DNA from 4 places in the Arthrobacter phoenicis genome. Region 1 is predicted to be linked to each of the others. Evidence: riboswitches for the same ligand, from Rfam matches in the RefSeq annotation. Region 1 holds a riboswitch; each other region holds the start of a gene.

What was found. A riboswitch is a leader RNA that binds a small molecule or an ion and turns the genes downstream of it on or off. The one in region 1 is predicted to bind cyclic di-AMP.
Region 2: another riboswitch for cyclic di-AMP. It lies ahead of ABC337_RS16095 (NlpC/P60 family protein); the one in region 1 lies ahead of ABC337_RS04135 (NlpC/P60 family protein).
Region 3: another riboswitch for cyclic di-AMP. It lies ahead of ABC337_RS05355 (aggregation-promoting factor C-terminal-like domain-containing protein); the one in region 1 lies ahead of ABC337_RS04135 (NlpC/P60 family protein).
Region 4: another riboswitch for cyclic di-AMP. It lies ahead of ABC337_RS00280 (glycoside hydrolase family 16 protein); the one in region 1 lies ahead of ABC337_RS04135 (NlpC/P60 family protein).

What each region holds. Positions count from the first base shown of each region.
Region 1 is NZ_JBDFMK010000001.1:931,316-938,990, reverse strand. Features, by position in the region: gene ABC337_RS04140 (peptidoglycan DD-metalloendopeptidase family protein) at 3-821, shown strand; cyclic di-AMP (ydaO/yuaA leader) riboswitch at 969-1,127, shown strand; gene ABC337_RS04135 (NlpC/P60 family protein) at 1,394-2,167, shown strand; gene ABC337_RS04130 (HNH endonuclease) at 2,423-2,923, shown strand; gene mobA (molybdenum cofactor guanylyltransferase) at 2,960-3,607, shown strand; gene ABC337_RS04120 (DUF6457 domain-containing protein) at 3,618-3,902, shown strand; gene ABC337_RS04115 (molybdopterin molybdotransferase MoeA) at 3,899-5,272, shown strand; gene fdhD (formate dehydrogenase accessory sulfurtransferase FdhD) at 5,429-6,298, shown strand; gene ABC337_RS04105 (alpha-mannosidase) at 6,402-7,675, shown strand, end outside.
Region 2 is NZ_JBDFMK010000001.1:3,390,385-3,398,059, forward strand. Features, by position in the region: gene ABC337_RS16060 (ArsR/SmtB family transcription factor) at 1-55, opposite strand, end outside; gene arsB (ACR3 family arsenite efflux transporter) at 161-1,258, shown strand; gene ABC337_RS16070 (arsenate reductase ArsC) at 1,283-1,699, shown strand; gene ABC337_RS16075 (FAD-dependent oxidoreductase) at 1,702-3,096, shown strand; gene ABC337_RS16080 (GNAT family N-acetyltransferase) at 3,093-3,608, shown strand; gene ABC337_RS16085 (DNA alkylation repair protein) at 3,648-4,280, shown strand; gene ABC337_RS16090 (hypothetical protein) at 4,309-4,560, opposite strand; cyclic di-AMP (ydaO/yuaA leader) riboswitch at 4,694-4,888, shown strand; partial or broken gene ABC337_RS16095 (NlpC/P60 family protein) at 4,891-5,659, shown strand; gene ABC337_RS16100 (dihydrofolate reductase family protein) at 5,700-6,329, opposite strand; gene ABC337_RS16105 (cupin domain-containing protein) at 6,339-6,716, opposite strand; gene ABC337_RS16110 (DUF5129 domain-containing protein) at 6,801-7,675, opposite strand, start outside.
Region 3 is NZ_JBDFMK010000001.1:1,171,138-1,178,812, forward strand. Features, by position in the region: gene ABC337_RS05345 (IS3 family transposase) at 1-938, opposite strand, end outside; gene ABC337_RS05350 (transposase) at 902-1,324, opposite strand; cyclic di-AMP (ydaO/yuaA leader) riboswitch at 1,591-1,773, shown strand; gene ABC337_RS05355 (aggregation-promoting factor C-terminal-like domain-containing protein) at 1,772-2,524, shown strand; gene upp (uracil phosphoribosyltransferase) at 2,645-3,280, opposite strand; gene ABC337_RS05365 (phosphatase PAP2 family protein) at 3,293-4,156, opposite strand; gene ABC337_RS05370 (nucleoside deaminase) at 4,225-4,728, shown strand; gene ABC337_RS05375 (DNA glycosylase AlkZ-like family protein) at 4,777-6,027, opposite strand; gene ABC337_RS05380 (glycosyltransferase family 4 protein) at 6,111-7,205, opposite strand; gene ABC337_RS05385 (6-pyruvoyl trahydropterin synthase family protein) at 7,212-7,610, opposite strand; gene ABC337_RS05390 (dehydrogenase) at 7,614-7,675, opposite strand, start outside.
Region 4 is NZ_JBDFMK010000001.1:55,603-63,277, reverse strand. Features, by position in the region: gene ABC337_RS00290 (MFS transporter) at 129-1,529, shown strand; gene ABC337_RS00285 (class II glutamine amidotransferase) at 1,573-2,442, opposite strand; gene ABC337_RS00280 (glycoside hydrolase family 16 protein) at 2,495-3,568, opposite strand; cyclic di-AMP (ydaO/yuaA leader) riboswitch at 3,575-3,725, opposite strand; gene ABC337_RS00275 (ABC1 kinase family protein) at 3,883-5,592, opposite strand; gene ABC337_RS00270 (PadR family transcriptional regulator) at 5,598-6,137, opposite strand; gene ABC337_RS00265 (polysaccharide deacetylase family protein) at 6,242-7,150, opposite strand; gene ABC337_RS00260 (LCP family protein) at 7,286-7,675, opposite strand, start outside.

The DNA.
Region 1 (7,675 bases):
ACTTGAGCACGCAGACCGTCCGCGGGCGCCGCCGCGCCGCCGGCCCCGCTCCGGAGCCGCGCCCCGCCGTCGACGTCACCGTCCCGCGCCCCCGCGATGCGCACCGGGACGAGCGCCGCGGCCGGCGCAGTCCGATCCGCCAGGTCGCGGACTTCGCCGCCGTTACCGGAATGGGCCAGAAGGCCGGAATGACCCTGGCCGCCGCCGGCATCGCACTCACCGTGGCCGTCCCGGTGACCGGCCCCGCGCTGGCCGTCGACGCCCCCACCGCGGGGTCCGTCTCCGCCGCGGCCCAGCCCGAGGTCAAGGCCGCCGCCGCCCAGATCGACTTCAACCGCACCGCCGTCACCACCAAGGGTGACCCGGACGGGAAGCTCAAGCAGCTGCTCAGCGCGCAGTCCGTTGGCTCCATCACCCGCGCCGCATCCGCGGGGACGCTCGGCGCCCCGCTGGACACCATGATCACGGCGTCGCCCTTCGGCTACCGGGTCAGCCCCATCACCGGCGCGGTCGGCGAATTCCACCGCGGCCAGGATTACGCCGCGCAGTGCGGCACAGCCGTCCATGCCGCCGCGAGCGGCACCGTAACTTTCTCCGGCTGGCACCCCTACGGGGGCGGCAACCGGATTGTGGTCGACCATGGCAATGGCCTGGAGACCACGTATAACCACTTGTCGTCATCCAGCGTCCACGTCGGCCAAAAGGTCTCCCGTGGCGATGTGATTGCGATGAGCGGAACAACCGGTGCCTCCACCGGCTGCCACCTCCACTTCGAGGTGATGGTCAACGGGGACGTCGTTGATCCGCTGGGCTGGCTCTAAAAGAGCCCACCGCAATGCTCACACTTCCGTGACACGCCGTGATCTGAATGTGACATTGAGTCCGAACTGTTGTACCGTATGAAGCACGCCAACTTCACCGAAGTTGGCGCTCTTGAGTGGATTGCCTAACTCTGCCACCGCTCAAGGTCCGTTCGCATGACATCGTCTGGCAGGGGCGGGGGAACCAATTTTGGTCTTCGCAAGAAGACCTAGGGGTTAAGTCGCAAAGCTTCCCAGGAAGCGGAGCGGCCGGGTGACTCCCATCCGAATCCGACAGCTCACCTCGTAGGCATTGGGAGAGGCTACTTTCGTGTCTTCACGCCACAATGCTGCGCGTTTTCGCGCTGGCGAGGCTCAGTCGAGCCCGCTGATGACCATGCACCGCGTTGCCCTTGCCGGCGCCCGGGATGGTTCACGCAATGCAGTTCCTGCTTTTGGCGCGTCTTCGCAGTACACCCTTCGCTAAAGAAACCCGTTTCGGGGCGATCCGGCGTACCCCCAAGATGCCGGAGCGTCCTTAGTCCCGCCTGTTCAAGAGCGCGGACACAAAGGATCACGAAAGAGAGAACTAAATGACTACTCGTGCAACCATTGCACGCCACCGCGCGGAGGTCACCAAGACCAACTCGCTGGCTGTCATTGCCAAGGCCGTCGGCGACAACGCCGGTGGCATGGGTCGCCAGGCTGCGGTTATCGCTGCTGCCTCCGGCCTGGTCCTGACCAGCGGTATCGCGGCCAACGCCGCCGAGACCAACGTTCAGCGCGAATCCACCTCTGCTTCCGCCACCGAGGTTCAGTCCACCGCTCCGGCCACCATCTCGGCGGCCTCCAGCATCGCCATCTCCTACGAGAAGCCTGCTGTGACCACCGCGGCCGCCCCCGTCGTCGAGGCCCCGAAGCCCGTCGTCAAGGTTCAGGAAGCTGACACCACGACCGCCAACACCGCCGCAGCCACCCCGGCCGCCGGCACCGCGGTCAACGCGTCCGTCGCCACCAAGGCTCCGGCCGCCACCAGCGGCATGGGCGCCTCGATCGCCGCCGCCGCTTACGCCCAGATCGGCGTGTCCCAGGACTGCACCATGCTGGCCACCAACGCCCTGGCCGCCGTCGGCATCCGCTACCACGGCTGGCCGGCAGGTTACCTGTCCCTGGGCCGCACCGTCAGCGCCGCCGAAGCGCAGCCGGGTGACCTCGCGTACTACCAGAACGGCGGCATGGGCATGGCCCACATCGCCGTTTACGTCGGCAACGGCATGGCCGTCCACGGCGGCTGGAACGGCGGCACCACCGCCCTCTACAGTGTCAACGTCGGTTCCGGCCCGGTCTTCATCCGCGTCGGCGGCTAAGACCCCCGCTTCCCGCGAAGCTTCGAGAAGGACCCCTGCCACCGGCTGGGGTCCTTCTCTGTTAACCGCGTGCCAGCGGTGCAGGAAGCACCGCTGGCACGCGGGCCCAGGATCCGCCACGGATGCCCTGCGGCCCGAAATTCGGTAATCCGGGCCACCCGTGTTTACTCTTGTGGTGTCGATCCTTAGCCTGACCATGCAGAGGGCAGCCGGCCCTCGTGCCACTGGCGGGTGCGGCCGTGAAGAGGGATGCGGATGCGCACACTCGTTCTGAATGCTGGATATGAACCGCTGGCGGTTGTGACCTTCCGCCGGGCGCTGGTGCTCGTGCTGACGGGCAAGGCCAGTGTCGTGGCCGAGGGGGACGACCCGGTGGTGGGGCCGCAGGATATCCTCGGCCGGCCGAGCGTCATCCTGCTTAACCGCTACATCCGCCCCCGCTACAACACCGTGACTGCGGTCAGCCGCCGGGGTGTGCTCCGCCGGGACGGCCACCGGTGCGCCTACTGCGCTAAACCGGCCCACACCATCGACCACGTCCAGCCGAAGTCCCGGGGAGGGGCCGACTCCTGGGAGAATCTGGTGGCCGCCTGCCTGCGCTGCAACAACGTCAAGGGCGACCACACCCCGGCCGAGATGGGCTGGAAGCTCGGGTTCACCCCCGGTCCGCCGAAGGGCACGATCTGGCAGATCAAGGAGCTGGAGAAGCCCACCCCCGCGTGGGACCCGTTCCTGCTGCCCGAATCCGCGCACTAGCACCGCCGGCCGCCCGCAGGCCGCTAGGCTGGGCGGGTGGAATTCAACGCCGTCATTCTCGCCGGGGGCAGGTCCTCCCGGCTGGGCGGAACCCCCAAGGCCGCCCTCCGCTTCCGCGGGGACACCCTGCTGGAGCGGTCGTTGCTCGCGGCAGCCGGTGCACGCGGCGTCGCCGTCGTGGGACCGGAAACCGGCAGACTCCCGGACGGAATCCTCCTGTGCCGTGAAGACCCGCCCTTCGCCGGACCCGCGGCGGCCCTTGCTGCCGGGCTCGAGGCCCTCGCTCGCGGGGGAGCGGCCGGCGGGAGCCAGGCGCCGCTGACGCTGGTCCTGGCCTGCGACATGCCGCTGGTCGCCGACGCCGTCCCCGCACTCTTCGCCGACCGTGCCAGGGCGCAGCCCGGCTCGGACGGCAGCGTCGCCGTTTCGGCGGACGGCCGGATCCAGCCGCTGGCCGGCCTTTATGACACGACCGCGCTACAACGATCGGTGGCGGACGCGGCACGGCGCGGCACGCTGGTGGGCGGATCGTTGTTCGGCCTGCTTGCTAGTCTGGACCTGCGGACGGTTCCCGTGCCGCCCGGGTCCACCGACGACGTCGACACCTGGGCGGACGCCCAGGCCCTGGGGGTCGCGCGTCCCGGCGTTGCCGGGAACGGAAGCGGCCGCCCGCACACGACATGAAAGGCCCACCGTGAAGAGCCAGGACGAAACCCTCGAGGACTGGTGCCGCGCACTGCTCCAGGCCCTTGAGCTCGACGGCGTCGACATCGACATCAACGAGGTACTGGGACTCGCCGGCGTTGCCGCGCATTCCGTGGTCCGCCCAGCCGCACCGCTGACCACCTTCATCGCAGGTTTCGCCGCCGGGCTGGCCTCCGGCACCGGCCAGGCCACCGACGAGGTTTCCATGCGGGCCGCCATGGGCGTCGCGCGGAAACTGGCCAAGGAATACGCCGCCGAGGCCCCCGGGGAATGACGTCCGAGCCACCCCGCGCCGACGCCGACGACGCCGGGACCGAGCCCGCCGCGCACCGGCACCTGGCCCACACGTGGCAGGAAGCCCGGGAGCTCTCGTTCGACTGCGCCACCCCCATCCCGCCGGCCCCGGTGCCCCTGCGCCGAGCCCTGGGACGCACCCTCTCCGCCGACGTCACGGCCCTCCACGACATGCCGCACTATGCGTCCTCGGCCATGGACGGCTGGGCGGTGAACGGCAGCGGCCCCTGGATCCTGGCCGAACCCGGGCAGCGCCTCGCCCCTCACCAGGCCAGTCCCATCGTCACGGGCGGGCTGATCCCGCCCGGTGCGAAGGCCGTCCTCCGCAGCGAGAGCGGCAGGATCGGCCTCGATGAGGACCAGCTGCCGGTGCTGAAGCTTGGCGGTGGCGCGAAGCCGGGGGAGCCCCGCAACGGCGACCACATCCGCAAAGCCGCCGAAGAAGCGGCCGAGGGCGAGGTCCTGATCCCCAAAGAGACCGTGCTCAACCCGGCCCACCTGGCCCTCGCCGCCCTCGCCGGCCACGACACCCTGCCCGTGCTGGGCAAACCGGTGGTCCGCCTGGTTTTCACCGGTTCCGAGGTGGTCGCCAGCGGCGTGCCCCAGCCGGGGGAGGTCCGGGACACCTTCAGCCCGCAGCTCTCCGCCGTCGTCGACCTGCTCGGCGGCGTCCCCGCCGGCGAAATCAAGATCGGGGACGGGGACGGGGAATGGCTCGCCGCCCTGGAGGACCCCGAACCCGCGGGCGACGACGAAGACACCCCGCCCGCCGACGTCGTCATCACCACCGGAGGGACGGGCCGGTCCGGGACCGACCACCTGCGCCGCACCGTCGAGCAGCTGGGCGGCAGGCTGCTGATCGACGGAATCGCGATGCGTCCCGGGCACCCGGCCGTCCTCGCCGAACTACCCGACGGACGCTTCATCATCGGCCTGCCCGGCAACCCGCTCGCCGCCATGATGGCGCTCTCCACCATCGGCGGACCACTCCTGGCGGCACTGGGCCACCGGCCCCCGCCGCCCGTCACGGAGGTCCCGTGCGGCACGATGATCGACGCCGATCCCGGCCGTACCCGGCTGATGCCCTTCCGCATGGTCTACGGCATGGCCTCCCCGGCCCAGCACACCGGCCCCGGCATGATGCGCGGACTCGCCGCCGCCGACGGGGTCCTGGTGGTCCCGCCGCACGGTGCGCAGCTGGGCGAACCGGTCCCGGCGTTCGCGCTGCCCTGGGGGCGGCCGCTGCCGGAGCCCGACGCAGGCAAGCCTGCACCGAAACCCGCCGCTCGACGCACCCCGAAGAAACCGGCCGGCAACGGTCCGGTCGACTGGAGCGCCCTGCTTGGCTGACACCGGCCGGCCTGAGCCCGGCGTGGCTGGCGCCCGCTTGGCTGGCCCCACGGGTGCCGGCTTGGCTGGCACCAGTGCCGAGTTCAGAATGGATCCAGAGGCGGGAACCGGCCGCAGGCCGGGCCGCCCCACCGCACCGCTGATGAGGAGTACCGAATGGGCCGCGTGACGCAACGCCGCAAAGTGCACAAGTTTGTCCTGGACGGATCGCCGCAGGCGCGTGAGTTCCCGGTCCGGTACCGCGAGGACGTCCTGGCGGTGGAGGAACCACTGGAGGTACGGCTGGGCAGCACGTCCTTCTCCGTGACCATGCGCACCCCGGGCAACGACTTCGACCTGGTGGCCGGCTTCCTGGTCTCCGAGGGGATCATCTGGTCCGCCGACCAGCTTGTCTCGCTGCGCTTCTGCGCCGGCGAGGACGAAGACGGCGTGCAGACCTTCAACGTGGTGGAAGCCCAGCTCCGGCCCGACGTCGCCCGCCCCGACACCGGACGGAACTTCTTCACCTCAAGCTCCTGCGGGATCTGCGGCACCGATTCGATCGAGGCCGTCGAGAAGTCCTCGCACTTCAGCCCCGCGGGCGACCCGGTGGCAGTGCCCGTCGAGACGCTGGCCGCGCTCCCGGACCGGCTGCGCGAAGCCCAAGCGGTTTTCGACGCCACCGGCGGCGTGCACGCCGCGGGGCTGTTCCGCATCTCCGACGACGGCGGCGCCGAGCTCCTCTGCCTGCGCGAGGACGTGGGCCGCCACAACGCCGTCGACAAGGTGGTGGGCTGGGCGCTCCGGGAGGGGCTGCTGCCCCTGCGCGGCACCGTCCTGCAGGTCTCCGGCCGTGCCTCCTTCGAACTCGTGCAGAAGGCCTCGCTTGCCGGGATTCCCGTCCTGTCCGCCGTCAGCGCGCCCAGCAGCCTGGCCGTGGAACTCGCCGAAGCCAGCGGGATGACACTGGCCGGCTTCAGCCGGGGTACCAGCCTGAACGTCTACGCCGGCCACGAGCGGATCGGCGTGCCGGCCGCCCTCAGCTAAACCGGACGGCTGGCCTAAGCCCTCGTGGCACCGTAGATTAATCCAACGACTGGATTCAGGCCTGCGCCCGGTTCCTCCGCACCAGAGCAAAAAGAGGTTCACTGTGCACGACGACCGCCGTCTCACGGAAGTCCGGCTGGACCGCTTCGTCCGCGAACGCATCGTTCCGGCCATCTATCCCCGCACCGTCCCGCTGCGCCTGAGCAGCTGGACCGCGCCCGGAGAACCCGTACCGGCCCTTGAGGCCCTGCAGCAGGACTTCACCCCGCAGGACCCCGGGGCACCCTGGGGCGGCCCGTGGTCCACCACCTGGCTGCGGCTTCAGGGCGAGGTGCCCGAGACCTGGGGCAGCGCGCCGGACACCGCCGTCGAGGTCCTCGTGGACCTGGGGTTTAGCGCGGACCTGCCGGGCTTCCAGTGCGAGGGCACCGCCTGGCGGCCGGACGGCACTGTCATCAAGGCCATCTCGCCGCGGAACCAGTACATTCCGCTGAAACTCCTCGGCAGCGGCATGACCGTCGACTTCTACGTCGAGGCGGCCGCGAACCCCGACCTCTCACAGGGCTGGACCTTTGCCGCCACGCCGTTGGGGGACAAGGCCACCGCTGGCACCGAGCCCCGCTACCGGCTGGGCCGGATCGTGATCGCCGAACTGGACCAGTGCGTCTGGGAACTGCACCAGGACATCTGGACGCTGCGGGGGCTGATGCACGAACTGCCCATGGAGCTGCCCCGCCGCCATGAGATCCTCCGCGCCCTGGAGCGGATGCTGGACACCATGGACCCGGACGACGTGGCCGGCACGGCCGCCGCCGGGCGCGCGGAGCTCGCCGAGGTGCTGTCCCGCCCGGCCTACGCATCGGCCCACCAGCTCCTGGCCACCGGCCACGCGCACATCGATTCGGCGTGGCTCTGGCCGGTCCGGGAGACGATCCGCAAGTGCGCCCGGACCTTCTCCAACGTGGTGGCGCTGATGGACGAGGACCCCGACTTCGTCTTCTCCTGCTCCTCCGCACAGCAGCTGGCCTGGATGAAGGAGTTCTACCCGGAATTGTTCGAACGGATCCGGGACAAGGTCCGCGCCGGCCAGTTCGTCCCCGTCGGCGGGATGTGGGTCGAGGCGGACAGCAATATGCCCGGCGGCGAGGCCATGGCGCGGCAGTTCCTCGAGGGCAAGAGCTTCTTCCTGGCCGAGTTCGACGTCGAATGTCGCGAGGCATGGCTGCCGGACACCTTCGGCTACTCCGGCGCGCTGCCGCAGATCGTCAAGGCCGCCGGCAGCCGCTGGTTCCTGACCCAGAAGATCTCTTGGAACCAGGTCAACCGGATGCCGCACCACACCTTCGAGTGGGAGGGAATCGACGGCACCCGCCTCTT
Region 2 (7,675 bases), 2.5 Mb from region 1:
AGGGCGTGCAGCAGCTCCCGGCGGAGGCCTGATCAAGAATGTCCAGCGAGGTCATGCCCTCATTATGCCCATAGATTGACATTCGTCGATATAGCCGCCGATACTTCATATCGACAAGTTTCGATCTCTATCGCGCATCCCTTCACTCACCAGGAGCCCCGTGAGCACCCAGACTGACCCATCGCCCACCCGCGAAGGTGAGGCCGCCGTCGTCGGCAGGCTTTCCACCCTGGACAGGTTCCTGCCCGTGTGGATCGTCGCCGCGATGGCCCTGGGCCTGCTGCTGGGAAGCGCCATCCCGGGCCTGAACACCGTGCTTGACGCCGTGAAGGTCGGTGAAGTTTCGCTGCCGATCGCCGTCGGCCTGCTGGTGATGATGTACCCGGTACTGGCGAAGGTCCGCTACGACCAGGCGCACCGCGTCATCGGCGATCGGAAGCTCATGGTCACGTCCCTGGTGCTCAACTGGATCCTGGCGCCGGCGTTCATGTTCGCCTTGGCCTGGATCTTCATTCCGGACCTGCCCGAATACCGTACCGGCCTGATCATCGTGGGCCTGGCCCGGTGCATTGCCATGGTGATGATCTGGAACGACCTCGCCTGTGGTGACCGGGAAGCCGCGGCCGTGCTGGTGGCCATCAACTCGGTTTTCCAAGTCATCGCCTTCGGCGCGCTGGGCTGGTTCTACCTCCAGCTCCTGCCGTCCTGGCTGGGCCTGCCCACCACCAGCGCCGACTTCTCCTTCTGGGCCATCACCGGTTCCGTGCTGGTGTTCCTCGGTATCCCGCTGCTGGCAGGGTTCCTCACCCGGACCATCGGCGAACGCGCCCGCGGCCGTGACTGGTACGAGGGGACGTTCCTGCCCAAGCTCGGCCCCTGGGCGCTCTACGGCCTGCTCTTCACCATCACCCTGCTGTTCGCCCTCCAGGGCGGCACCATTACCTCCCGGCCGCTGGACGTGCTCCGGATTGCCGTGCCGCTGCTGGTCTACTTCCTGGTGGTATTCGGCGCCGGGATGGCCATCGGCAAGGGCCTCGGCCTGGGCTACGCAAAAACCACCACTTTGGCGTTCACCGCCGCGGGCAACAACTTCGAACTCGCCATCGCCGTGGCGATCGGGACCTTCGGCGTCACGTCCGGGCAGGCGCTGGCCGGCGTCGTCGGGCCCCTGATCGAAGTTCCCGCCCTGGTGGCACTTGTCTACGCCGCCCTCTGGGCCCGCAAGCGCTTCTTCGCCCCCGCTACGCCTTCCGTCTGACCTCAAGAATCTTCAGGAGATCCCATGAGCACCGAAACCGCCAAGAAACCCTCCGTCCTGTTCGTCTGCGTACACAACGCCGGCCGCTCGCAGATGGCGGCCGCCTTCCTCACCACCTTCTCCAACGGCGCCATCGAGGTCCGGTCCGCCGGGTCCGCGCCGGCGGACAAGGTCAACCCCGCCGCCGTCGAGGCCATGGCCGAGGTCGGCATCGACATGTCGGCCGAGATCCCCAAGGTCCTCACCACCGAGGCCGTCAAGGAATCCGACGTCGTCATCACCATGGGCTGCGGCGACACCTGCCCGATCTTCCCCGGCAAGCGTTACGAGGACTGGGAACTCGCCGACCCTGCCGGCAAGGGCGTGGAGTCGGTCCGGCCTATCCGCGACGAGATTAAGGCCCGCATCGAGGCACTCATTGCGTCCCTAAAGGAGGCCTGACCATGGCCGCCACCGGATCCCTTCCCGTTGCCATCATTGGCGCCGGTCCCGTAGGACTCGCCGCCGCGGCGCACCTGCTGGAGCGCGGCCTCGAACCCGTGATTTTCGAGGCCGGCGAAGCCCCGGCGGACGCCATCCGGCAGTGGCGCCACATTCGGCTGTTCTCGCCGTGGCAGTACAACATCGACGCCGCGGCCGCCCGGCTGCTCGCCGCCTCCGGCTGGGAGGCGCCGAAGCCCTCGGGCCTGCCCACCGGCGGGGACCTCATTGAGCGGTACCTGGAACCGCTGGCCGCGCTGCCTGAGATCGCCGGCCGCCTGCACACCGGCTCCCGCGTTACCGCCGTCACCCGGGAGGGCCTGGACAAGACGCACAGCCGGAACCGCGCCGGAACGCCGTTCCTGCTCCGGGTCGAGGAGGCCGGGGGCGGAACCCGCGAGGTGCGGGCCGCCGCCGTTATCGATGCCTCCGGCACATGGAGTACCCGCAATCCGCTGGGTACCTCCGGCCTGCCGGCCCGCGGCGAGGGGGCCGCCTCTGCCCGGATCTCCGCGCCGCTGCCGGACGTGCTGGGCCGCGACCGTGAAACCTTCGCGGGCCGCACCGCCGTCGTGGTCGGGGCCGGACACTCCGCCGCCAACACCCTGATCAATCTTGCCGACCTGGCGGCCCAAGAGCCCGGCACCCGGATCCTCTGGGCCGTCCGCGGCGCCTCCGCGGCCAAGGTTTATGGCGGCGGCGACGCCGACGGACTCGCCGCCCGGGGCCTGCTCGGCAGCCGGCTCCGTGGGCTCGTCAAGGACGGGACCGTGCAGTTGCACACCCGGTTCGGGACCGCCGCCATCTCCGCCGACGGCACCATGGTCACACTCACCGCCACCGACGGACGCACGCTGACAGCCGACGTCGTCGTCCCCGCCACCGGATTCCGGCCCGACATTGAGATTCTGCGCGAGCTCCGGCTGGACCTCGACCCGGGCGTGGAGGCGCCGCGGCAGCTCGCGCCGCTGATCGACCCGGAGTTTCACTCCTGCGGCACCGTGGAACCGCACGGGGCGCGGATGCTGGCGCACCCGGAGGAAGACTTCTACATCGTGGGCATGAAGTCCTATGGCCGCGCCCCGACCTTCCTGCTCGCCACCGGCTACGAGCAGGTGCGTTCCGTGGCCGCCGCGCTGGCAGGTGACCTGGAGGCGGCGGACACCGTCCACCTGGAGCTGCCGGAGACCGGAGTTTGCTCCACGGACATCGGCAGCAGCTGCGATACGCCCGCCGCAGCCGGGACTCCGGCGCCAGCCGGGGCAGGAGGCGGCTGCTGCACCGCACCGGAGCCGGTCCTCCTCGGTTTTCCCACGGGATTGCTGCACGGGCGCAGCGGCGAAGCGGACGCCGGATGAGCGCCGGGGCGGCCCTCCGGATCAGGGACCTGACACCCGCCGACTGGCCCGCCGTCCGGGATATCTGGGCCGAGGGCATCGCCACCGGCCACGCGACCTTCGAGGCGGAGCCGCCGTCCTGGGAGAGCTTCGACGCCGGACGCCTCCCGAACGTCCGTCTGGTGCTGGAGGACGACGGCGCCGTGCTCGGCTGGGCCGCCGTCTCCCCGGTGTCCACCCGTCCCGTCTACCGCGGCGTGGTGGAACACTCGCTCTACCTCGCCGCCGCCGCCCGGGGCCGCGGCCACGGTGGGCGGCTCCTCGCGTCGCTCATCGGCCGCTGCGAAGAGGCCGGCATCTGGACCATCCAGTCGACCGTCTTCCCGGAGAACACCGCCTCCCTGGCCCTGCACGAACGCCTGGGATTCACCGTGGTGGGCACCCGGCGCCGGATCGGCCTGATGTCCTACGGGCCGCTCGCCGGGCAGTGGCGGGACACCGTCCTGATGGAGTACCGCAGCCCGGACCACTAGCCGGACGCGGGCTCACGGCCGGTGCGGAAGAATGGGACGGTGAGCGAGGCCGGTGACTTCATAGACGCGACCCTGCAGCGCGAGAGTTCCTGGCAGCGCGCCGAGGCCGATCAGGACCGCTTCGGGCTCGGGCTCTCGATTTACGGTGCCTCCGTTGGCGCGGTCCGGGGCACCGTCCGGGACGCGCTCCGCCGGCATCGGGAGCTGGACCGGGACGGTCTCACCGCGCTCAGTTCGGAACTGTGGGCCGTGCCCGTGTTCGAGCGCCGCCTGGCCGCCGTCGTGCTCCTGCAGTCGGCCCTGCGGCACCTGGACAATTCGGACCTGACCCGGATCGAGGGCTTCCTCCGCGGCGCGCACCTGCCCGACCTCGCGGACCCGCTGGCGGTTGACGTCGTGGGGCCGCTCATCGTCGGGCTCGACGGGCAGGCCCGGTCCCGCGCCGAGGCCGTCCTGGACCGGTGGCTCCGCGACCCCGACCCCTGGCTGCGCCGCGCTGCCCTGCTGGCTCCGCTGCGGGAACTCCGCAAGCGCGAGGGGGACTGGGCGCGGTTCCGGCGCCGTGCGGCCCTGGCCAACGGCACTGCGTATGGCGGCCCCGACGGCGGGGCGGCGGAGATCGTGAGGGCCGCCGTCGAGCGCGTCGAACGGGAAGCGGGCGGCGAAACCTAGGGATGGTGGCCGCGCGAAGCGGCGGGTCTCAGGCGGGCCGGCGCTCGACGACGGCGTAGGCCTTGCCGTCCAGGAACTCCCAGTCCGTCACCACCATGAAGCCCAGCGCGTCCACCCTGTCGTTTAGTACGTGCAGGTCGAAACCGCCGTCGCGCGGCTCGGCGTCCCAGGTGGCGACGTGGATCTCCTTCCCCTCGAGAACCAGCAGCTCGGTGTTCACGTCGAAGTCTTCCTGCGGCTGATCGCTCAGCTGGCAGATCGCGACACAATGGAGATTCATCGGACCCTCCGCTCGGGACATGGTGGGATCATCGTAGCCCCGCCGGGACGCCTCCGCCGTTACCTTAATGTGACATTCGGGAGGATGGCCGTTACCGTGGAGAGGTGCCCGTTGGTTTCCGAGACGGGCGCCCCCGGACCGATTGCCTAACTCTGCCGCGGTCCAGGGCATCCTCGCAACCAGCTGGCAGAGACGGGGAAACCAATCGCGACCTGCCCACGGGCGGGTCTTGGGGTGAAGCCGCGCAGTGTCCGCCCAGACGGACCCGCGGCCGGGTGTCTCCCATCCGAATCCGACAGCTCACCTCGCAGGCTTTGGGAGAGGTACATTATGACTTCACGCTCTACTGACGCGCGCCCCGGCACCACCGCAACCACCGGTCGGGGTGCCGCCTTCGCCGCGGCGACCGGCACCGTGGGCCGGCAGGCTGCCGTCGTCCTCGCCGCCTCCGGCCTGGTCCTGACCAGCGGCATGGCGGCCAACGCCGCCGGCAACGTCCCCGCCGAACGGGAATCCGCACCCGTCTCGCACGCCGACGTCGCCGGCAAGGTTTCCGCCCCGGTGACCGCCGACTCTGCCGTTCAGATCAGCTTCGACCGCCCGGCCGTCGCCACCACCCCGGCGCCCGTCGTCGAGGCCCCGGCTCCGGCTCCGGCCCCTGCCGCCGCGCCCGCGGTGGCCAAGGCCCCCGTGGCCCAGGCCCCGGCCGCCCCGGTGGCGAAGGTGACCGTCCAGGCCGCAGCCCCGGCGCCGGCTCCGGCCGCCGCCCCCCGCCGGTGGCGTCAACGCCGCCATGCTTTCCGCCGCGTACAGCCAAATCGGCATCACGCAGGACTGCACCGCGATGGTGGAGAAGGCGCTCGGCGCCGCAGGCATCCCGGTGGGCGACCTCGGCCCGCAGCAGTTCCTCAACTACGGCAAGGTCGTCTCCGACCCGCAGCCGGGCGACATGATCGTCCAGTCCGGCCACGTCGCCATCTACGCCGGCAACGGCCAGGCGATCAGCGGCGGCATGAACGGCTCCAACCAGACGATCGTGCACCCGCTGTCCTGGCTGACCGCCACCGGCAGCGTGACCTTCGTCCGCGCCGGAGCCTAACCCGCGCGTTCAGCAGTACCGGACCGGCGTCCGGCAGCCCTCACGGCTGCCGGGCGCCGGTTTCGTTGTCTGAGGTTTCGTCGTCTGCGGTTACGCTGTCTGCCGCGTCGTTGTCGGCCGCGTACCGCAGGAGGACCACGCCGTTGCCGAACGCCCGGCTCTCAAGCAGCGTCAGGCCGGTGGGGGAGTCTGCGGCCTTGAACAGCGGCGTTCCGCGGCCCACCAGCACCGGGTGGACGTAGATCCAGAACTCGTCGATCAGCCCGAGCCGGCGGAAGGAGTCGGCCAGCTCCGCCCCGCCGAGGGCCAGGTCGCCGCCGGGGGCGGCCTTGAGCGCCCGCACCTGCCCGGCGTCGACCTCGCGCACCACCGTGGTGTTCCAGCCGGCCTCCGGCAGCGTGCGGGAGTAGACGTACTTGGGCATCTCCCGCCAGATGGCGGCGAAGTCCGCGACGGCGGGAGGGCAGTCAGGGTCCTGGTCCGCCGTCGGCCAGTACCCGGCCATCAGCTCATAGGTGACCCGGCCGTCCAGGAACGCGCCCATGGTGCGCAGCTGGTCGTTGAAGTGCTCATGCAGTTCGGCATCCACCCGGTGCCAGCTGATGTCCGCGTGCGGGCCCTCCATGAAGCCGTCGAGGGAGACCTGGAAGGACAGGATGATTTTCCGCAAGGATCCGTCCTATCCGCCGGGCTTCGCAAAGCCCGCGGCACTGACGAATTCAATCCCCACGAACGCGTCCCCGCCCTCGACCCACGCGTCGTGCCCCGGCGGGATGGTGTAGGAGTGGCCGCCGGCGATCTCCACCCGGTTGCCGTCGGTGGTCTCGACGGTGAGCCTGCCGGAGACGCAGAAGCCGACGTGGCTGAGCTGGCACATCTCGGTGTGGACCACCGGCTTGATGCAGTCGGACCAGCGCCAGCCGGGCTGGAACGTGAAACGGCCGATCGTGTAGTCGTCGAGGGTGACGATATCCACCTCGGTCTTGTCCGGGCGGCGCTTCTCGTCCGGTGTGTTGTGGGACTTCACCTGCAACTGGGAAACAGCGACAGCAGGCATTGCTCTGCCTCTTTCGGTTTGGAACGGAAACTACGGACAACGCCTACGATCCTCGCTTGAGCAGGGGTTGTCGATACGGTTTTCCTAGAAGCCGGACGAGCTGCCGGAGCCCGAAAAGCTGCCCCCGCCGACGCCGTACCCCGTGGTCCCGCCCCGGGCCGAATTGATACTGGTCACGCCGGTGGTGAAGCCGGAGGAGAACGCGGGAACCGAGAAGAAATAGGCGGACGGGTAGACCGTGCCGAGGATGCTGGGCTCGTAGCCGGGCCGCTTCCTGCCGCCGCTGCCGGACCGTGCCTCCTCCATCTCCCGGCGCATCAGCCGCGCCTCCCGTTCGGTGCGGGCGAATCCTTCGATCACGGTCTCCGCGTGCCGGTTCAACAGTTCGGTCAGTTCCGTGCGGGCGTCCCGGAGCCTGTCCAGCGCGTCCTCTGGGCCGAGGGCGCCGCCCGCGAGGTCCGCGGTCCAGCCCTCCATGTCGCTTTGGCTGCGGTCGCGGAAGGACCGTAGCGCGGCGGCGGTGGCCGAGTCGCCCGCACCGTGGCTCTTGCGGAGGAGGTCCTCGATGCCGGCCAGATCCCGCCTGAAGGGCGCGAGTTGGCGGTCCCAGGCGGTGGGCCAGAGCGGGCTCCGGTTCAGCAGCGCGTTCGCGTCCGAGATGACGTCATCCAGGGCGTCCAGTTCCGCGGCGGCGTCCGCGAACTGCCGGGCCAGCGCCAGGGACGAGCGTTTCCCCTGCTGCCGTCGGGTGAGGGCGTGGACCCGGGTGGAGAGCGCCGTCGCGGCGTCGTACCGGCTGAGGAAACTGCGGTGCTTCTCCAGGACCGTGCCGCCGTAGCGGGAGGAGGCGGGGATGGTGCCGGCGTTGAGTTCGGTGACCGGCAGGTCCATGCTCACCCGGGCGTAGGCGGCGTCGCCCTTTGCGGTCTCCCGGCGGCACCCCACCCGGGTGCGCCAGC
Region 3 (7,675 bases), 240 kb from region 1:
GAGGCGTCGAGGGTGGCTTGGCGTTGGCTGCGTGCCTGCTCGATCCGGCCGTGGTGGACGGTGTCGGGGGTGTAGTAGTTCAGTCCGCTGTGGCGGTGGTTGGTGTTGTAGTCGGTGAAGAACGCGGCCATGTGGTCCCGGGCGTGGTCCAGGTCCTGGAACCGGCGGGGGAAGTCGAGGTCATATTTGACGGTCTTGAACAGGGACTCCGAGTACGGGTTGTCATCGGAGACCCGGGGCCGGGAGTAGGAGAGCTCGATGCCCAGTGCCCGGGCCAGGTCCAGGGTTGTGCCGGCCCGCATCGGGGCCCCGTTATCGGCGTGCAGGACCGTGGGGCTGTGGTGGTTTCCGGTGACGGCGTCCCGGATCAGGGCGGCGGCGAGGGCGGCTGTTTCGGTGTGTTCAACCCGGTGCCCGACGACCTTGCGGGAGTAGACATCCATGATGGTGTAGAGCCGGTAGGTGTGTCTCCCGGGCCCGTGGAGCATCGTGATGTCCCAGCTCCAGAGCTGGTTCGGGGCGTCCGCGTTCAGGACAGGTTTGACCCGTTGCCGGGAGCCGGTGCCGCCGCGTTGAACCCGGCGGTCCCCGTTTTGCCCGTGCGCGGCCACGATCCGGTGGGCTGAGGCGATCGAGAAGGAACAGCGCCCGGAATCGAGCATCCGGTAGTAGGCCTGGGTGACCGAGAGGTTCCCGTAGTCCTCGGAGTTGAGCCGTTCCATGAATTCCTTAGCCTCAGCCGTGCTGATCCGGTTCGGGTAGGCCCGGCCCTTATGCGGGAGGGTGACTCCGGCGGGAGGAGCGGGGTTCAGATGCCGGTACCAGGTGGTGCGGTGAAGACCGAGCAGGGCGCAGGTCCTCACCGCTGACCAGCCGGCCGAGACCAGGTGCCCGGCAAAGGTCAGGGCGATTCCTTTCCAGACTTTGGGATCAACCATTCGGGCCGGCCCGGGTCCGGGTCCGGAAGGTGCGGGTCCGTTGCCGCCGCGCTCCTGGCCATCGCGTCCAAGAGCGCGGAAGCTTTTCCCAGAATGTCCACCGCGGCCTCGGACCGGGCCAGTTTGGCTTTAAGGATCTCGTTCTCTCTCAAGACCCGTTTGAGCTGTTGCTTATCTCCGGCATTCAAGCGCTGGTCCTCACTTCCTGGCGCGGCATTGGACCTCAACTCCCCGGCCTCACGCTGCCGGACCCAGAGCCGAAGAGTTCCATCGGTGATGCCGACCGCCCTGCTGAACGCGGTCCTGGAACCGCGTTCAAGGCACTTGTCGTACTCCTCGAGAATCGCGTGTTTCTGCGCGAGAGTGAAGTGGCTCCGGTTAGACACACGCGAAGGGATCACAAAATCCATTACGGACCTTTCCCCGCCCCGAACGCCCGACCGTGAACGACAGGAAACCTGTCACACAACAGCCTGACACACAGGGTCCAGGCGTCGAGCGTGCAGGGAACCGTCGAAACGGCCCGAAAACCGGACCCCGGCCACCGCGAATCGGCAACCAGCCACACCGCGGCGTTACCTAAATGTGACATGCGAGAGAAAGTCCGGTACCGTTTTTATGGTGCGGCCATCGATCTGGCCGCATATCCGGGTCTGACGCCAAACTCTGCCGCTTCCCGGATTCCATGGATTGAGGCAGAGACGGGGAACCCAGAGTTCCCGGGCACCTGCATCCATGCACCCCTTGGGGTTAAGCCGACTCGTTGATGATCCGAGCGGCCGGATTTCTCATCCGAACCCGACAGCTAACTCCGTAGGCGTTGAGAGGCGAACATGACTGAACACAAGGCACCCGTGCGCCTAAAAGGCGCTAAACGCACCTCCTCGGCCGACGTCGCGCGCCACCGCGCCGACCCGGCCCAGGGCTCGGCCACCCGAGGCCGCACCACCTTTGGCTCCAAGGGCAAGCTCACCGCCGTCGCGCTGACCGCGGCTGCCGTGCTGCTGGGCGCCGGCGCCGCGGGCCAGGCCACCGGCACCACCGCCCCGGCCGCGACCGCAACCCAGGCCCCGAGCCTGCAGCTCTCCGATCTGGAACGGCTCGGCAACTACACCCCGGCCACGGCGCCGGCCAGCGTCGAAGCCCAGGCCTCCAAGGTCACCCCCGAGACTCCGGCTCCGGCCGCGTCCACCCCCGCTCCGTCCACCCCGGCTCCCGCACCGGCCGCTCCGGCCCCCGCCGCGGCACCCGCCCCGGCCCCGCAGCCGGTGGCCGTCGACGATCCCGCCGGCGCCCAGGCCTACGCCGCCTCGCAGCTGCCGGCCCACGGCTGGGCCCCGAGCGAGATGCAGTGCCTGATGAAGCTCTGGACCCGCGAGTCGGACTGGAAGACCACGGCCACCAACCCCTCCAGCGGTGCGTACGGCGTAGTCCAGTCCCTCCCGGCCGAGAAGATGGCCAGCGCCGGCGCGGACTACATGACCAACTACCGCACCCAGATCAACTGGGGCCTGCAGTACGTGCAGGAACGGTACGGCTCCCCCTGCGGCGCCCTGAACTTCCACTACGCGAACAACTGGTACTAAGCCGCTAGAAGCTGCAGCCACGTCGCGCAGACACAGCAAAGGCACCGATCTTCTCAGATCCGGTGCCTTTGCTGTGTCCCGGGTAGCCCGGGCGAGTCCTCGAAAGGATGCGTAAGGGCGCTACCCGGCGATGCCGTAGAGCCGGTCGCCGGCGTCGCCCAGGCCGGGGACGATGTAGGACTTCTCGTTGAGCTTCTCGTCGATCGAGGCCAGAACGATCGTGACGTTGGCATCGGAGAGCTCTTCCTCCAGCTTGGCCAGGCCCTCGGGGGCGGCCAGCAGGCAGATGCAGGTGACGTCGGAGGCGCCGCGCTTGAAGAGGAACTTGATCGCCTCGCGCAGGGTGCCGCCGGTGGCCAGCATCGGGTCCAGGACGAAGATCTGACGGTCGGTCAGGTCCTCGGGGAGCCGCTCGGCGTAGGTGATGATGTCCAGGGTTTCCTCGTCGCGGGCCATGCCCAGGAAGCCGACCTCCGCGGTGGGGACCAGCTTGGTCATCCCCTCGAGCATGCCGAGGCCGGCGCGGAGGATCGGGACCACCAGCGGGGTGGGCTTGGTGAAGGCCGTACCGATGGTGGTGCTGACCGGGGTCTCGATGGTGACCGGTTCGGTGCGCACGTCGCGGGTGGCCTCGTACGCCAGCAGCGTGACCAGCTCTTCGGTGAGCTGGCGGAAGACGGGTGACGGGGTGTTCTTGTCCCGCAGAACGGTGAGCTTATGGGCCACCAGCGGGTGGTCGACAACGAGAGTGCGCATGGGTCAAAACTATCATCCGGACGCTTCGGACCGCCCCCGCCCGCCGGGGGTCCCGGCGTCGTCCGCCACCCTGCGAGCAGGCGCGGTTCCGGCGTCGTGGTGCCCGTCCGGCGCCCTCTCCCGCAGGTGCTGGTCATTGTCGAAGGTGGGTGCCGGGCCGGTCCGTTCCCGGTGTCTGATCACGTGGAACAGCCGGTGCGCCAGGATCACGATGCCCACCCAGCCCAGGCCCAGCGCCCAGCCGAAGATCACGTCGGTCATCCAGTGATGGCCCAGGAACACCCGGCTCATGCCCATCGCGATGATGAAGAGAGCCCCGGCCGTGATCAATCCCACCCGGGCGATGGTGCGATGGACCTGCAGGCAGGTGAGGTACACCACGAGTGAGATGACTACGGTGGTGTTCAGGGTGTGGCCGCTGGGGAACGACGGCGAGGTCTCGTAGGGCGGGACGGCGTCGGCGAAGTCGGGCCGGGTGCGGCCGATGAGCTTCTTGCCCAGGGAGGTGGCGGTGACGGAGACGGCTGCCGCCCCGCCGATGAGGATCAGCGGGCGCCAGGTCCGGGTCCGCCAGATCAACAGCGCGGTGAGGATGCTGGCCAGGATGGGCATGCCGATGCCGCCGCCGATGTTGGTAAACCCTGTGACGAACGCATCCAAGCCGGGGTTGCGGAGCCGTTCCATGGCGGCGAGCGTGGGCTTGTCCAGGTTGGCCAGGCCGGCGTCGTCCACCACGTTGTCGTAGACCTCGGCGCTGGTCAGGGCCAGCGCCACCACGGCGATGCCGCCCAGCAGCATAGTGATCCACAGCGCGGCGTAGGGCACCACCCATCTGCCCCAGCGCCGCATCAGCCAGCTCTCAGTCCTGGTGCTCACTGCGTTCTCCCGACGTCCGGTGCACCCACGGTGCACAGCTTGCTTAGGATCGAAACTACCATTGAGCCATGACATCGCCCGAGCCCCGCCATGCCGAGTGGATGGGCCTCGCCCTGATCGAGGCGCGGCAGGCCCTCGCCACCGCGGACGTGCCGATTGGGGCCGTGGTGATCGGCCCGGACGGGACGGTGCTGGGCACCGGCCGGAACGAGCGGGAGGCTCTCGGGGACCCGACGGCGCACGCCGAGATGGTGGCCATCCGGGAAGCCGCCGCACGGCTCCGCGAGCGCCGTGCCTCCGAGGGGGCGCGCGACGACGGCTGGCGGTTGGCGGACTGCACCCTGGTGGTGACGCTGGAGCCGTGTGCGATGTGCGCCGGCGCGGTGGTGCTGGCCCGCATTCCCCGCGTGGTGTTCGGCGCCTGGGATGAGAAGGCGGGCGCCGCGGGGTCCGTGTTCGACATCCTCCGCGAGCGCCGGCTGAACCACTGGGTGGAGGTCTACGGCGGGGTGCGCGAGCGGGAGTGCGGGGACCTGCTGCGGGACTTCTTCGCGGAGCACCGCGGCGCCTGATCCCTCCCCCCTGTTTCCTCCCCTAATCCCGGCGTCCCCTGGTCCCGCTTACCGTTCGGCGGTGGCCGTCGTCGAGGCCCGGAGCGCGTCGATCCTCTTCCGCCGGGAGGCCGGCGCGTCGAGGCTGAAGGCCCGGAAGTCGCCAAGGTCCTCCCGGATCCAGGCCTCCACCTCCACGATCCGACGACTCACCGCGGGCGTCAGGTCCCCGAAGACCCAGGCAGCGATCGCCTCGGTGGCCGGGTCGTACTGCCACAGCCCGATGATCCGGCCCCGGTCCAGGATCGGGTGGTCCGGCAGGTCCGCCTGCAGCGCCAGCGAGCTGAGCCCGGCCTTGCGGTGGTCCGCTTCGTCCAGCAGCTCGGCCGCGTTCCGCCGCAGGAGTACCAGCGAATCGGTCCCGGCGAGCAGCTGGATCTGTTCCTCCGCCGGAGCCTGAAAGGCGGCGAGGCGGTCGACGTCGTCGGGCAGCATCCACAGCACCGCACTGTCTTTGCCCGCGTCCCCGGGGAGTGGAACCTCGACGGCGCCCGCGGCGCCGAGCGCCGTGCGTGTCTGCGCCACGGTGAAACCCGTGAACCACTGGGACTGCTTGGCGGTGGCGCCGCCGGTCCAGCCGAGGTAGCGGCGCATCAGCAGGGCGCGGACCTCCTCGTCGGTGAGGTCGGAGCCGGGCAGGTCCCAAGCTTCGTAGGCGTACCGCTGCCGGTCCAGGCGCCCGTCCGCGGGAACGCGCCGGATCCGGCCCTCCGCCTGCAGGATGCCCAGCGCCGCGGGGAGCGTGGTGGCGGCGCCCTTCTTCTTCCCCTCCTCCCCCAGGCTCTGGACCGCGTCGCCGAGTTCCTCCTTGAGCTGCCGCGGGTCCAGCGGGGTGCCGGCCTCGGCGAGGACGTGCCGGACCTGCTCCTCGAGCAGGGTGATCTCGCCGCGATCCACGCCCAGCCGGGTGAGCACCGCGACGGCGGTCTCCGCGGCGGGGCGGCCCAGGCGCAGCGCCCAGGCAAAGTCGTCCATGCCCAGGACGTAGGTGCAGCCGCGCGCCGTCGGCAGTTCCAGGATCCGCTGGGCCTCGACGTCGGCGTCCACCTCGCCGCGGCGGAGGCCGGCGCGGGCGAACAGGGAAAGGTAGGGGTTGGCGCCGCCGACGGAGCGTGCCCAGCCCGCCTGCGCGAGGACTTGCCCGGCGGTTAAGCCGGCCAGCGACCCGTCCAGGCCCTGCCGGCGCCAGGACCATGCGCGGAGGTTCGCGGCGGTGAGGCTCTCGGGCGGAAGGCTGACCGTGGCTGGCTGGGTGCTCATGCGCCCATTGTCCATCCATGCCGTGGTCGGCGGTACAGGGCGGGCCTTTTCCGCTGGCTCAGGCGGGTGCTCCGTGCGGCGCGTTAGCGGCCCAGGATCTGCAGCACTGTACGGGCGGTCCCATCCCAGCCGGGCAAGTGCTGCCGGGCGTCGAGCGCATTGCTGCGCCACCGCTCCCGGAGCTTCGGCTCGGTGAGCCAGCGGCGCAGCAGGGCCGTCAGGGGTGCGGGGTCCTCGGCGAGCGCGACGGCGGCGCCCGGGAGTCCGGCGTCGTCCACATCGTCCGCCGCCGCTTGTCGTCCTGCCTGCGGCGTACCGGCCGTGAGCGCCTCCAGTGCCCCGGTCCCCCGCCGGATGATGGCGGGGATGCCGCGGGCGAGGGATTCGGTGACGGCTAGTCCGTAGGTCTCCGCGCGCGAGATGAGAAGGGTGAGGTCGGTCCGTGCCCACTCGGTTTCCAGGGCGGCCCCGCGGAGCTCTCCGGGAATCCGGACCCGGCCACCGAGGCCTAGCCGTTCCGTCTCGGCGCGGAGCTGGGCGGCGTACTCAGGGTCCGCGGTGTCCGCCCCTACTAGGGCGGCGGTCCAGTCCAGGTCGGTCAGGCCGGCGAGCGCCCGGAGGAACAGCAGCTGGCTCTTGTTCGGCAGCAGCGCGGCCACCATGGCCAGGTGCGGCGGGGTGGACCCGCTTGCGGGGTCTGCAGGGTCGGTCCCGGGCAGCGCGACGGCGACGGGCGTGCTGTCCGTGCCAGTGCCTCCGACGTCGAGGCCGTGCCGGGTGCGAAGGTCCGCCGCGGCCGAACTGCTGCTGCAGATCACCCCGGCCGCGGCCGCCACAGCCCGGCGTTCCAGCTCCGGGAACCCGTCCAGGGGCATGTGCAGCAGGATCCACACAGGGTTTCCCGCGTCGGCGGCGGCTTCCAGTTGCTCCGGGGCGCCGCAGGCCGCCAGGCCGTCGATCAGGGTGACCGTCGCGGGCCCGGCCGGTTCCGCGAGCAGGTTTCCCAGCGCTTCCCGGTCCTCCGGGCTGCCCACCGGCCAGCCGCCGTCGGCCGTCTTTGTCGAGACGGGCACCCCAAGCGCGTCGAGCGCACGGACCAGGGCGGCGTTGTAGGCGTTGCCGCCGGAGTTGTGGCGGACGTTGCCGGGCAGGATCAGGCGGACTGCGGAGGGCTGCACGGGAGGCTAGCCGGCGTCGAACTCGAGCGAGTAGCTGGCCCACGCGTCCGGCGTCTCGCGCAGGGTGACGTCGATGCCCGCGAGCGCGCGCCCGTCGTCGCCCTCCCGGATCTGCGCGGCCACGGCGTCGGCGATGTACTGCGCCAGGGCCTCGGTGGTGCTCAGCTTGCCGGCGAAATCGGGGTGCTCGTCCAGGTTCTTGTAGTTCAGGCCGGAGAGGACGGCGCCCAGCACCTCGCCCGCCTCGCCGATGTCCAGGACGATCGCGTCCTGGTTCAGGCTCCGGCGTCGGAAGGTCACCTCGGTAACGAAGGTGGCGCCGTGCATGCCCTGCGCGGGGCCGAACGCCGGGCGGGGCAGGCTGTGGGCGATCATGAAGTTGCTGCGGACGGTCAGGCTGAACACGGATTACCTCGTGGTTTCTGTGGTGTGCGGGTATTCGATGACGTGGCAGAGGGCGTCCAGGGTGC
Region 4 (7,675 bases), 880 kb from region 1:
TTATGACCTCGGAACCGCGCGGTTCCGGGCGCCGTACGGCGTGGACGACGACGGGAACGAAACCAGTGACGACAACAAGCGACGGAGTCGGCTTCCGCTCCACCCGGGGACCGATCCTTATTGCCCTGATGCTCTCGACCGGCCTGGTGGCGATCGATTCGACGATCGTGGCCACCGCCGTGCCCTCGATCGTGCGCGACGTGGGCGGCTTCTCGTCCTTCCCGTGGCTGTTCTCCGCCTACCTGCTGGCCCAGGCCGTCTCCGTGCCGGTTTACGCGAAACTCTCCGACGTGGTGGGCCGCAAACCCATCATCCTGATCGGCATCGGCCTGTTCCTGCTCGGATCCATCCTCTGCGGCATCGCGTGGAGCATGCCCGCACTGATCGCCTTCCGGGTGCTGCAGGGCCTCGGCGCGGGCGCCGTCCAGCCGATGGCCATCACCATCGCCGGCGACATCTACACCCTGACCGAACGGGCCAAGGTGCAGGGCTACCTCGCCAGCGTCTGGGCCATCTCCTCCGTGGTCGGCCCCACCCTGGGCGGCGTGTTCTCCACCCTCGGCATTTGGCGGGGCATCTTCCTGGTCAACATCCCGCTCTGCCTGCTGGCCGGCTGGATGCTGCTGCGCTCCTTCCGGGAGGACGTCAAACGCCAGGGCCACACCGTGGACTACCTCGGCTCCGCGCTGCTCACGGCGGCGCTGACCCTGCTGATCCTCGGCGCTCTCGAAGGCGGCCAGGCCTGGGCGTGGAACTCCGCCCCCAGCATCGGCGTCTTCGCGGGCGGCGCGGTCCTGCTGGCCGTCTTCGTGCTGGTGGAACGCCGCGCGGCCGAGCCCGTCCTGCCGCCGTGGGTGGTTTCCCGCCGGCTGCTGGCGACGACGGCGCTGGTCTCCTTCGGCGTCGGCGCCGTCATGCTGGGCCTGACCTCCTACGTGCCGACCTTCCTCGAGGGATCCATCGCCACGTCACCGATCCTGGCCGGACTCGCCCTGGCGGCCCTGACCATCGGCTGGCCGATCAGCGCCTCCCAGTCCGGCCGCTTCTACCTGCGCCTGGGCTTCCGGACCACCGCGCTGATCGGCATCAGCATCACCGTGGTGGGGACCGCGGTGCTGGCGCTGACCGCCTCCTCGCCGAGTGTGCTCCTGGTCGCGGCCAGCTGCTTCATCGTGGGGCTGGGCCTGGGCCTCGTCGCCACGCCCACGCTGATCGCCGCCCAGTCCAGCGTGGAATGGAACGAACGCGGCGTGGTGACCGGCACGAACCTGTTCGCCCGCTCGATCGGCAGCTCGATCGGCGTGGCGGTCTTCGGCGCCGTCGCGAACGCCATCTACGCCGGGACCCCGGGCGGGGACACGAATCCCGGGACCGTCGTCACCGCCTCCGGCGCGGTGTTCCTGGCCGTACTGGTGGGCGCGGTGCTGACGGTGATCGCCGTCGTCGCGATGCCCGCCACGGGCCGGAAACCCGCCGAGCAGGCCCACGCCGGTGACGCCGCGGATTCCGCGGTGGCGGAGCGCAGCTAGGCGCCAGGCTGGTTGAGACGGGGCTGGTGAGAGACGGGGCGGGCTAGGGACGCTGCGCGGCGGCAGCCTCGGGGCTGAGATCCGAGAGGTCGAGCCGGTGCCGGGGCCCGTCCGGGAACGGAAACGTGGACCTGACCGCCAGGTCCGGTCCCACGCGCAGCAGCTCACCGGGGGCCAGCGCCCGCCAGCCGGGATCGTGGTCCATCGGTTCGGTGGCGATCAGCACCTGCGGCCCGGCGGCAAGGTCCTCGCTGCGTGCGTGGATGCGGTGGCTGCGGGCCTCCAGCGGCGCGGCGGGGCCGTGGATGCGCCCGGGATCACGCTCCAGCATGTGCAGTTCGTGGGTCTCCGGGTACCGCAGCGCCCACAGCTCCGTGGCCGTGGTGATGATCAGGTTCAGGCTGAGCACCGGCAGCTCCGCCGCGGCCCAGGCCACCGCCCGGGTGATCCCGGCGCCGACGTCGCCGTCCGCCCGCCGGGTCTCGGCGGTGATCAGGGCGAAGAGGCGTTCGCTGTCCGTCTGCCCCCGGACCAGGTCCGCGACCCCCAGCGCGGCGAGCCGGGCGTCCAGCCGGTCCAGGCCGCCGAAGGCGCCGTTGTGCGCGAACAGCCGCCCGTCCTGCTCGAACGGGTGGGTGTTGGCCACGGTGTGGGCCCCCGTGCTGGCGTAGCGGACGTGCGCGAGGAACGTGGTGCTCCGCAGGGTCCTGGCCTCCCGGGCGAAGGCGTGGTCCTCCCACGCCGCGAGCGGCTGCTTGGCCACGTGCGGCTCTCCGAGCTCATCGAAGGTGCCGATGCCCGCCCCGTCCGGCTCGCGCCGGCTCTGGACGGACAGGCTGTCCGGCGCGTCCAGCAGCCAAAAGGTGGCGCGGACCGTTCGGGCGCCGGCGTGGAGCCCGAACAGTCGGCACATGCTGGCTCCTCCGTGGTTGACGCGGCGTTATGGGAGCCAGTGTACGTCCCGGTTACTGCCAGGCGCGGACGTAATCCACCAGGACCTGAGACGCCGGGCCGTAGGCCGGGTTCGTGGAGGAGGCTCCGACGTTCAGGACCAGGTACTGCGGGGCGTTGCCGTCGTTGGTCGGGTAGGACTTGACCTTGACGCCGTCGAAGTAGACGTCCGAGGAGCCGGCCATCCGGTGCAGGCCGAAGGTGTGGTACTCATTGGCCCAGTTGCCGCCGACGCCGCCCTGGTTCTGGGCGCCGCTGGTGGAGTGGTAGTTGACCGTCATCTTGGCCTTGAGGACCTCGGCGATGTCGTTCTCGCCGGTGGCGGGCCAGGACTGGCCGGTGGACCAGAAGGCGGGCCAGTTGTAGAGGCCGTTGGCGTTGCCGGGGAACTTGATCCGGGCCTCGACGTAGCCGGTGGTGAACTGGTAGCCGGTGCCGGCGCCGCCGCGGGGGTTGGAGGAGACCAGCGCACCGGAGGAGGCCGAGGCCAGGTTGAGGACCAGGTTCCCGTTGCTGACGGAGACGTTGGCGGGGCTGGTGCTGACCTTGTTCATGGTTCCGCAGCCGGGGGCGAACCAGCAGGCGGCCCACTTGTTGGTATCCAGGCCGGTGCCGTTGAAGTCGTCGTTGAACGCCAGGGTCCAGTTGCCGGGGACGCCCAGGGGTGCCGGGCCGCCCGTGGAGGCTATGGCCAGGGCCGGTGCCGGGGCGGCCTGTACGGCGGCGGGCGCGGGGGCGGCTGCCGGGGGAGCGGCCTGCACCGGTGCGGGGGCCGCCGTCGTTGCCGGGGGGGAAGGGGCGGAAGGGGCCGCGGCCGCGGTGGTGGCGGGTGCGGCGGGGGTTGCTGCCGGAGAGACCGGGGCGGAGGCGGGGGCGGCCTGGGAGACCTCCGACGCCTGCGCCTGGGACAGGCTGTTCAGGGTGGCCTGGCCGAGTGAGCCGAGGCCCACGACGGCGACGGCCGCCGCCGCGGCGAGGGTCAGGGCGCGGGGGGACTTCAGCCGAAGGGCGGTGCGCCGGAGCGGGGAGGGGGCGGTCTGGTCACGACGGCGCGCGGGGGCGCAAGTCTGATCCTGGGGTGCAGACATGGAAGGTATACCTCTCGACGCCTGCGGAGTTAGCTGTCGGGTTCGGATGAGGTCATCCGGCCGTGGGAAATCACGGCTTCACCCCGAGGGCAGGCCAACGCCATACCCGGGACACTTGGGTCCCCCGCCTCTGCCTTATATCTAGCGGATCCCGGGCGCGGCAGAGCTCAGCGACGCACGGAATTGGGACCAACGTTGACGGTCCACCCGTCGACCGTACGGCATTGAGCCGGTTAATCACAATTAAGTAACGGCAGTCACCGGCCTCCGCGTGGCGGCTTGAGGTGCGGCCGGAACCGAGTCAACGGCGCGGCTCAGGGGCCGCGGCGTCCCGGCCAGGCCGAATGCAGCAGCGGCAGCACGGAGACGGCCAGGAGTACCGTCGCGAGGGCCGGATCGTCGTGCCGGAGAATGGCGCCGGCGATCAGCAGGGCGGCGAAGAGAATGGCGGACACCGCGCGGCGCACGGTGCGGTCCAGCCGGGCCACCTGGCGCTCCAGCCGGGGGTTGCCCACGGTCAGGGAACCCTCCTCGGCGCGGGCCGCCAGGCGGTCGAGGCGCTGCGGCAGGCGGAAGGCCACCGCCGCGGCGTCGAAGACCTGGCGGCCGGCGTCCTGCAGGAGGTTTCCGCGCTCCTCGCGCAGCAGCCGTGCCGCGTACGGCTCCACCGAGTCCCAGAGGTTGAAGCGCGGGTCGAGGGAACTGCACACCCCGGAGGTGAGCGACATCGCCCGGATAATCAGCAGGAAATTCTCCGGGACCTGAAACGGCAGCGAGCGGACCAGTTCGCCGAACTCGTTGGCGAAGGCCAGGAACTCCCGCGGGTCCACCTCGCGCAGTTCGGCGAAGCCCATGCCGCCGAAGCGGGTGAACAGCCGGGACATGGCCCGCTCCAGTTCGGCGGTATCCGCCGTGGGCAGCAGCACCCCGATCTCGCCGATCGCCGAGACCAGGCCTCCGCCGTCGCGCGCGGCCGCCGCGATGAGCAGCTTCCGCAGCCCGCTCCGGGTGCCCGGGGGCACCTCGCCCATCATGCCGAAATCGATGAACGTCAGCCGCCAGGGCAACCCTCCGGCGCCGGGGGTCGGGGTGACGAAGATGTTCCCCGGGTGCGGGTCGGCATGGAAGAACCCGGTGGTGAAGAGCTGGTCGAACATCACCGATGCGAAGACCGGAGCCACCTCCACGGGGTCGATCCCCGCGGCCCGGAGGCCGTCCGTGTCCGTGATCTTGATGGCGGTGACGTCTTCCAGGGTCAGGACCCGGCGGGTGGTCCGTTCCCAGGCGACGCGGGGGACGGCCACCCGCTCGTCGCCGGCGAAGTCGGCGTCGAACCGCTCGGAGTTGGCCGCCTCCTGCAGGTAGTCGACCTCCTCGAGGCTGGTCTGGGCGAACTCCTCCACCAGGGACGGCATGTCCGCGCGGTCCGAGACCAGCCGGAAGTGGCTCAGCCAGCCGCCCACCCGGCGCAGGGCGGCCAGGTCGACGTCGACGATCGCCTCGATCCCGGGGCGCTGAACCTTCACCACGACGCCGCTCATGCCGGCATCCTCCGCCGCCGCGGGCAGCAGCGTCGCGCGGTGCGCCTGCCCGAGGGACGCCGCGGCGATGGGCGTCTCCTCGATGACGGCGAAGATGTTCTCCAGCGGTGTGCCCAGTTCTGCCTCGGCCAGGTCCCGGATGGCCGGGAACGGGACCGGGGGAACCTCGTCCTGGAGGTCCTCGAGTTCCTTGGTGATCTCCGGCGGGAGGACGTCCAGGCGCGAGGAGAGGAACTGGCCCACTTTGATCATCAGGCCGCCCAGCTCCACGGCTAGGGCGCGGAAGCGCCGGGCGAAGCGGATCATCCGTCGGGTCCGGCTGCGCTCGGTGATCCGTCGCAGGCCCAGGCGGGGGAGCAGCAGCTCGTGCCACCAGGTCACGGCGAGGTGCCAGGCCGCGAAGCGCAGGATCCTCCGGTAGCGGGCGCGGGTGCTCCCGGTCCCGGCCGCCGGGTCCGCCCGGGCCCGGCCAGCCTCCGCCACCCGCGTCAGTCCTGGGCCAGGATCGAGTACAGCCGGCGGCGCGCCTCGTCCAGCACGGCCACGGCCTGCTTGACCTGCTCCGGCGTGCCGGTGCGGCCCACCTGGGATGCGGCCTGGGCCAGCTCGATGCCGGCCTTCGGCAGTGCCCCGAAACCGGGGGCCTGGTCCGCGTCGGCGGACTCCCAGGGAGCCGAGGTGCCGCCGGAGACCTCGTCGCGGCCGGCGTCCGTCAGGGAATAGATCTTCCGCCCGTTGGACTCCTCGGCGCGGATCAGGCCCTCGTCGGCCAGCAGCTGCAGGGTCGGGTAGACGGAGCCGGCGCTCGGCTTCCAGCTGCCGCTGCTGCGCTCCTCGATCTCGCGGATGATCTGGTAGCCGTGCATGGGCCGCTCCGCCAGGAGCGCCAGTACGGCCGAGCGGACCTCGCCGCGGCCGGCGCGGCTGCCGGTGCGCTTTTCGAAGCGTGAACGCAGGTCCTCGACGGCCTGCCACATGCCATCAAAGCTGGGGGCGCCGAAGCCGCCCATCGGGTATGAGTTACGCATGGTGCTCTCCTCCAAGGGTTCGCTAACGATACTTAACGATACGTCCCGATATGCGGAAACAACAGGGTTGCGCTGTGGGCGATAGGGCGACGGGGGTGGGAGCCTCAGGCGGCTGCGGGCCGGGGGAGGTGGACGAAGACCTCGCCGCGCTGCTTCATCGCATCGAGGGCGCGGGCCAGGCCGGCCGCGGTCCCGCCGGCGGGGTGGTTGCCGTGGGATATGACGATGTCCCCGGCGTGTGCGCCGGAGATTTCCTTGGCCACGGCCGGGGCGGGGAGCGTGGCACCGGCGTCGCCGTTGACGGAGAAGCCGACGGGCGTGACTCCGAGGGCATGCACGATCTGGGCGGAGACATCGTCGAGGTAGGCGGTCCCCGGCCGGAAGAAGAGCGGGCGCTTTCCGGTGAGCTCCGCGATGCGGGCGTCGTTGGTCATGATCTCGTCGTAGACCTCGCCCGGGTTGCGGGTGCCCGGAATGTTGTAGGCGCTCTTGCCGGACACGGACAGCGGCCGGTGTGAGGTGCCATGGTTGGCGAGCTCGAAGAGGGGATCCGCGGCGAGTTCAGCGGCCAGGGCGGCATTGGCGGCGATCCAGCGGTGGTTGAGGAACAGCGTTGCCGGAACCCCGTGGCGGCGGAGTTCGGTGAGGACGCCGGTGTCGGCGGCGTTGCCGCCGGTACCGCCGCAGAAGTCAAAGGTCAGGGCGACGCCGGCGGGCGCGGGCAGGCGCGAGAGCACGCCCGGGGCGGCAAGCCCCCAGTAGCCGGCGGTGCGATGGGAGAAGGCCCCAATGACCTGGTCGCGGGACGGGGCACCCTGGGGCTGGGCCGTGGCCGGGACCGGGGCAGGCTGCGCGTCGGCGCCGGCCGTCTCCACCAGAGGCCCGTCGGCCGGGGTTGCGTCGGGCTCGCGGAGATCCTTCGGGCGGCTGTCCTGCGGCAGCGCCGCCAGGCCCCCGAGGGAAAGGGCGGCGGCCGCCACCAGGAATGACCTCCGGTCAGGGGTCCACGCCACGTGCATGTCCGTTCTCTTCGCGGCCCGTCTACTGGGTAGTCTGCGGAATCCTGTCGTCTCAAACCTCGCCCATCGTAGTGGACGCCGGGGCGTGCTGACGCCCCGGTGACGCGGGGTCCCGCCTCGTGTCGCCCGCTAGCCGCCGGCGGTAGCCTGGCAGGTCGTGTCGCTGCCGGTCTGGGACACCGCCCCGCCGGCCTGCGACGGCGGCGCCGCGGGCTTGGAACCCGTGGCGAAGTCCTCGCCGGCGTAGAGCTGGACGCCCTGCACCCCGGGGACCTGCTGCACGCTGGAGGCCGGGAGGCCGAACACCGCCGCCACGTCGGCGGCGACGTCCTCGAACCCGGCGCCGAAGTAGACCATGGTCTGCTGGCGCGGCTGGGCCGGGATGCGGGAGAGCTTCGTGAACCCGGTGTCGGAGAGGATTGTGCCGATCTCGGCGCCGCGGCTGGCGACGTTGGTGCCGTTGGCCACGGTGATCGGCTGCAGTGCCTTGTTGTAGGCGGGGGCGGCCGGGGCGCTGGA